One region of the Corynebacterium guangdongense genome, then DNA from elsewhere that is predicted to be linked to it. Evidence: predicted binding sites of a transcription regulator. Region 1 holds the regulator's gene; the other holds the start of a gene.

Region 1 (3,447 bases):
CATCCAGTTCGCGCAGCGGATCGAGGATGGCCAGGCCGATCTGGTTCGCGTCGACCTGGGAGCTGCCGTGACCGCGCACGGTCTCCTCCACCTCCTGCGCGAGCTTTTTCAACGAGTCGTCGGACACGTCCCGCCCCTGGCACGCACGACGGACGCCTCGGATGAGTTTTTCCCGGCTGAAGGGCTCGGTCAGCCCGTTGCGCTTGACCACCAGGAGAATGGCCTTCTCCATGGTGGTGAATCGGCCGTGGCACGAGGTGCATTCCCGCCGACGACGGATTGTGGTGCCGGCGTCGATGACGCGGGAATCAATGACTCGGGACTGCTCATGGTGGCAGAACGGGCAATACACGTGGGGTCACCGTTTCAGAATGGTGGGCGGAAAAACTGCTGAAGGCCAAGTGTAGACCCGGCCCCGACCGGGACTGAAGCCGCCGCTGAGCGGCGCAGCACCCCGGCCTACTTGGCCACTTCGGCGGTCACGGTGGAGACGTAACCGGGCTCCAGGGCCGGTTCCGCCTCCGCCAGCAGGTGCAGTGAGCCGGCCACGAGAGTGAAACCCAGCGCCGCCCCGAGCAGGAAGGTTCGCCGGTTCTCCCGGCGAATGTCGCCGGCGCCCCGGAGAGCCCCGGCGGGAGATTCCCCTTCGGTGGCGGACAGTGGCCGGGGGCAGTTCGGTGTGAGTGTTCGAACGGGGGCGCCGACCTGTGCGCCGCACCGGCCCGGCGTCGGCTCCCAGACGGAAGCCGCAGGGACCACCCGGCTGATCGACGTGTTGTGGCGACGGTTGGTGCTGTTCAGAACGGAGGAATGGGTCATCGTCATGGTCCTGTCTGTGGGGGCGTTGAGGTGAAATCTACGAGGGCGGGCCGACACCGTTCGACCAAAACCGCTCACACGTTCGATACCGCTCGTGTGTTCGATTAAAGCATTCGTTCGAAAATTTGTCCACAGTTCCGCGATCCTGCTCGAACATGAGTGCAGTTTCGTGATAGGAAAGAGGGTGACGTCTGCTTGACCCGGCAGAACGCCCGACAAAACCAGGAGCATCCATGGCCGAGAAGAAGACGGCGAAGAAGAGCGGCAAGCAGAAGCCGGACGCCGCAACCCTAAGTGACCGGCAGCGACGGATTCTCGAGGTCATCCGTGACGCCATCGTGCTGCGCGGCTACCCGCCCAGCATCCGGGAGATCGGTGACGCCTGTGGCCTGCATTCGACCTCCTCGGTGGCCTACCAGCTCAAACAACTGGAGGAGAAGGGCTTCCTCAAGCGCGATCCCAACAAACCCCGCGCCGTAGACATTCGTCACCTGAATGAGAACGGGATGGGCCCGGCGGCGCCGGCATCGACCGGTCGGGCCGCCGCGCCGGCGAAGGCCGGATCCCCGGACGACACGGTCGGCACCACCTATGTTCCGGTCGTCGGCCAGATCGCGGCCGGCACGCCGATCCTCGCCGAACAGAACATCGACGAGTACTACCCGATGCCCGCCCACCTGGTGGGCGACGGAGAGCTGTACATGCTCCGGGTGGTCGGCGAATCCATGCGTGACGCCGGCATCCTGCCGGGCGACTGGGTCGTCGTCCGCTCGCAGAAGGTCGCCGAGAACGGCGACTTCGTCGCCGCGCTCCTCGACGGCGAGGCCACCGTCAAGGAGTTCCACAAGGATTCCTCCGGCGTCTGGCTGATGCCGCACAACGACGCCTTCTCCCCCATCCCCGGTGACGACGCCGAGATCATGGGCAAGGTCGTCTCTGTCATGCGCAAGCTCTGAGCGCCCTCCCCCCAGCGTGCCCGCCGGGCGCCGGGCGCGACCGGTCGGCGCCCGTGGTTTTCCCACCACCCCCGCTGGGGACCCGACTCGGCGAAAGTCCGAATGTTTGGGAATAATGGGGCCAGAATGTCCGAATGGTCATATGCCGGAAAGTCCGGGAGTGCGAACGGGAGGGGAAACCATGTACGCCGAGGAACGTCGTCGCCAGATTGCCTCGTTGACCGCGGTCGAGGGCCGGGTCAACGTCACCGAACTCGCCGAGAAGTTCGGTGTCACCGCCGAGACGATACGACGGGACCTTGCGGTACTCGACCGCGAAGGCATCGTGCACCGGGTTCATGGTGGCGCAGTGGCCAGCCAAAGTTTCCAAACCACGGAGTTCACGCTCGATGACCGCTTCCGTTCCGCCCCTTCGGCGAAACTGGCCATCGCCCGCGCCGCGGTCGAGCACCTCCCCCCGGCGGGCGGGTCCGTGTTCCTCGACGCCGGCACCACCATCAACGCCCTGGCCGATCTGATGGCGGAGAACCCGGCGGCCGACCAGTGGTCGGTGGTCACCAACAGCCTCCCCATCGCGCTGAGCCTGTCAGCCCGGGATCTCGACTCCGTGCAGCTGCTGGGCGGCCAAGTCCGCTCCATCACCCAGGCCGTGGTCGGTGACACCGCCCTGCGCACGTTGGCGCTCATGCGCGCGGACGTCGCGTTCATGGGAACCAACGCCCTGACCCTGGACCACGGCCTGTCGACGGCGGATTCACAGGAGGCCGCGGTCAAGGCCGCGATGGTGACCAACGCCCATAAGGTCGTCGTGCTCTGCGACGCGACCAAACTCGGTAACGACTATCTCGTCAGTTTCGCCGCCATCGACCAGATCGACGTCATAATCACGGACTCGGCGGCCCCGGAGCCCTTCATCGAGGCACTGCGTGAACGGGAGATCGACGTCATCATCGCCGACGCCGAGTAAGCCTGTCCCCCGGTTCCGGATGCCGGGGATCGTGAGCGTAGTCGGTAACATCATTCCCAGACATCCGGTTGGTGCCAGGCTTTCCCGGCCGCACGCCGGGGCCGGGAGGGAGACCGCCGCACCATGATCACCACTTTGACGCCCAATCCGAGCATCGACCAGACGATGGCGCTCAGCGAGGAACTTCACCGCGGGCGGGTGCACCGGCCCCACGAGGTGACGCGTACCGCAGGCGGCAAGGGCATCAACGTCACCCGCGCCATCGCCCTGGCAGGGCGTTCTTCCGTGGCGGTCTTCCCTGCTCCGGCCAACGATCCCTTCATCGCCCTCGCACTGGAGTCAGGCTTCCGTTTCCACAACGTCGACGTCCACGACCTGGTCCGGATCTGCATGACGGTGACCGAACCGGACGGAACCACCACCAAGTTCAATGGCCCGGGCGCGCGTCTGTCGGCGAATGAGGCGGATCTCCTCGTCCAGGATTTCCTCATCTCCTCCTACAACGCCTCCTCCGTCGTCCTGGCGGGTTCGCTGCCGCCCGGCCTGGACATGGACTGGTACAGCACGGTGATCGAGCAGGTGCGTGCGCAGCGTCCGGAGATCTTCATCGCCGTCGACACCTCGGGGGAGGCACTGTGGGAGACCGTCCACGGTTCCGCCACGGGCACGCCCGACCTGATCAAGCCCAACTCCGCAGAGCTCGCG
Region 2 (3,447 bases), 1.2 Mb from region 1:
GAGGCCGTCCACCCGGAGACCACCCTGGTGGCGGGCCTGATCGACGGCCACAACGTCTGGGCCGCGAACCTGCGCGAGCGTGCCGAGATCCTGGACAAGTTGCAGGCCGGTCACCCGGACGTCGCGGTCTCCACCTCCGTCTCCCTGCTGCACGTCCCGCACACCGTGACCGCGGAGAGCAACATCCCGGTCGACGTCGCCGGCTGGCTCGCCTTCGCCGACGAGAAGATCACCGAGGCCGTGGCACTGGCCAACCGGGATGAGGACGCCTTCGCCCGCGCCGACCGCGCGGTCCGCACCCGCGCCGAGTCCGAGCGCACCCGTAACGCTGAGGTGGCGGCGCGCGTCGCCAAGCTGCCGGAGGGCCAGGTTCAGCGCGAGCCGCAGTTCGAAGGCCGCAAGGAGGCCCAGGCCGAGCTCGGTCTGCCGAAACTGCCGACCACCACGATCGGTTCTTTCCCGCAGACCCAGGAAATCCGCAAGGCCCGCGCCGACCACCGCGCCGGGACCATCACGGACGCCCAGTACACCGAGGCGATGAAGAACGAGGTCGCTGAGGTCGTCAAGCTGCAGGAGGACCTCGGTCTCGACGTCCTGGTGCACGGTGAGCCGGAGCGCAACGATATGGTCCAGTACTTCTCGGAGCAGATGGACGGCTTCATCTCCACCGACAACGGCTGGGTCCAGTCCTACGGCTCCCGTTGCGTGCGTCCGCCGATCGTCATCGGCGACGTCTCCCGCCCAGAGGCGATGACCGTCGAGTGGGCCAAGTACGCCCAGTCCCTGACCGACAAGCCTGTCAAGGGCATGCTCACCGGCCCGGTCACCATCCTGGCCTGGTCCTTCAAGCGCGACGACGTCCCGGTCTCCGTCTCCGCCGACCAGATCGCGCTGGCTCTCGCCGACGAGGTCGCCGACCTCGAGGAGGCGGGCATCGACATCATCCAGATCGATGAGCCGGCCCTGCGTGAGCTGCTGCCGCTGCGCAAGGACGCCCGTCCGGAGTACCTGGACTGGTCCATCCGCTCCTTCCGTCTGGTCGCCGTCGACGCTGAGCCGACCACCCAGATCCACACCCACCTCTGCTACTCGGAGTTCGGTGAGATCATCGACGCAGTCGCCGCCCTTGACGCCGACGTCACCTCCATCGAGGCCGCGCGTTCCAAGATGGAGCTGCTCACCGACCTCAACGAGGGCTTCCACTCCGACATCGGCCCGGGCGTGTGGGACATCCACTCCCCGCGTGTCCCGTCCGTCGACGAGCTGACCGAGCTGCTCACCGCGGCCCTCAAGCACGTCCCGGCCGAGCGCCTGTGGGTCAACCCTGACTGCGGTCTGAAGACCCGCGGTTACGCGGAGACCAACGAGTCCCTGAAGAACCTGGTCGAGGCCCGCGACAGGGTCGTCGCCTCGCTGTAGACCAGTCAGTGAATGCCCGCCTTCTGGCGGGTATTTCCTGCTTCTCGACGCCTGCTGCCTTGGTCTTTCGTTCCCCACCCCCGTTATGGGGGCCGTGTCGCCATCCCCCTCTAACCTTAACGGCAATAGAACGCATGTTCGTTTCATTGGGGGAATGACAATGACTGCCGTACTGACCGCTGACGCCGACCTGGACCACGCCGCCGACCTGCTCCATGACATCCACACCCTGTCGTCGGACGGGCTGGATCATGAACTGAGCCATTCCCTGGACACCTCCGAGAGGAAGCGCGCACGATTCCTGGTGGCGCTGGGGGAGTTCGAGGCCCGGGATCTCGCAGAGTCCCGCGGCGCCAAGAATTGTGTTTCCTATTTATCCCGCCATCACGGTCAGTCCCACCGCGCGGCCCAGGACTTTCGCACCCAGGCCCGTCGACTGCACCAGTGGCCGCTGGTCGCCATGTACCTCTTAGCCGGCCGGCTCACCTATTCGAAGATGCGGATCGTGCTCCGATATATAACAGAGGAGAACCAGGAGGAGCTTCTCGCCTGGGCGGAGGACATGACCTGCGAGGATCTGCGGTTAAAACTCAGCGGCCAGGACACCGGCGAGGACGATGATTCACAGGAGTACGTCCGTTTCTGGGTGGATCCGGACAGCGGCTGGCTCTCCTTTTCCATGCGACTGAACCCCGGGCACGCAGCCGAGTTCCTGGCAGCCGTCAAAGGAGCGGAGCTGCTCATGCTCCGTGATCTCACCGCCGAGGACGTCCCCGTGGAGCTCAAGGGCCGGGAGCTGCTGGACTTCCTCGACGGCCGACTCGAGCAGGCGCGGGAAGATATTGAGGAGAAGTGTCCGCCGGAGACGGAAACGGAGGAGCGTCCATACCACCGGCCGCTCGGCCGCGACGTCATCCTCGATCCTCTCGATGAGCTCGATGAGGAGTACATCGACTGGGCCGATTACCAGCGCTCCGGGGATTACAGGGACCACCAGACCTGGGCCGATGACGGCGGCCCCGTCCACGAGGAGTCGGTTGATCCGACGACGCCCGAGAGTCCCAGGAACAAGCTTCCCCAGACCCGCTTCGGACCACCGCAATCGAAACTCATGCTCGGCGCATTCATGACCATGCTGCGCTCCTTCCTGTCCCGGCCCAGGTCCGAGATCCGGGCCCCGGGCGCCGAGGTCAGCGTCATCATCGGGGAGGACGGCCAGCCCCGTCTGCCCAGCCAGACCGGCACCACCAGGGAGGACGTCCTGGCGATGGTCATCAACGGGGCGCTGCGGGTCCACATGCAGGACTGGCGTGGCGTGCCCATCGAGATGGGCTCCCTGAAACGCGTCATCTCCACCGCTGTGGAGAAGGTCGTGCTCACCGCATGGAACCACCAGTGCGCCGGCCCCGGCTGCACCCACTCCCGCTTCCTGCAGTTTCACCACATCCACGCCTATTCCGAAGGCGGCCCCACGGATCCCGGCAACCTCCTGCCCTTGTGCAGTTCCTGTCATTCACTGGTTACGCAGGGGCTGATGACCATCCACGTCGATGATTCCGATCCCCGTCTCATCCACTTCCGGCTCCCGGGCGGCCGCTCCTTCACCTCCCGGCAGCGCACGATCCCGCTGGTGAACCCAGACACCACCGTCGCCTATGACGAGGGACCGACGCCGCTGGGCGATGGTCATCTCGCGCCGCCGCGTGACGTCCATGGGCTGGCGTTCGATGACTGAGAATCGCGCACCGCGGTGCGCGCGCCTTGTCCGCTGCTGGCGAACATCGGGGCCTGGGGAAGCGCGAACCGGGGAAAATTATCTAAGCTGGTAAACATGACTCAGAAGACTGCAACTGCAACGATGCACACCAACCACGGTGACATTGTCATCGAACTGTTCGGTAACCACGCGCCGGTCACCGTCGACAACTTCATCGGCCTGGCCACCGGCGAGAAGGCGTACTCCACCACCAACGCCAAGGGCGAGGACCAGGGCCCGTTCTACGATGACGCGATCTTCCACCGCATCAT

The links. The regulator LexA, encoded in region 1, represses DNA repair genes until DNA is damaged. The targets are predictions, from matches to a motif close to CGAACANNTGTTCG.
Region 2: CGUA_RS00150 (HNH endonuclease signature motif containing protein) is a predicted target of LexA. The motif match lies at 1,547-1,560, and genes of this name have one in related genera.

The regions. Positions count from the first base shown of each region.
Region 1 covers NZ_CP047654.1:1,598,776-1,602,222, forward strand. The annotation lists gene nrdR (transcriptional regulator NrdR) at 1-352, opposite strand, end outside; gene CGUA_RS07590 (hypothetical protein) at 460-825, opposite strand; gene lexA (transcriptional repressor LexA) at 1,053-1,775, shown strand; gene sugR (transcriptional regulator SugR) at 1,957-2,742, shown strand; gene CGUA_RS07605 (1-phosphofructokinase family hexose kinase) at 2,866-3,447, shown strand, end outside.
Region 2 covers NZ_CP047654.1:27,249-30,695, forward strand. The annotation lists gene metE (5-methyltetrahydropteroyltriglutamate--homocysteine S-methyltransferase) at 1-1,419, shown strand, start outside; gene CGUA_RS00150 (HNH endonuclease signature motif containing protein) at 1,580-3,154, shown strand; gene CGUA_RS00155 (peptidylprolyl isomerase) at 3,251-3,447, shown strand, end outside.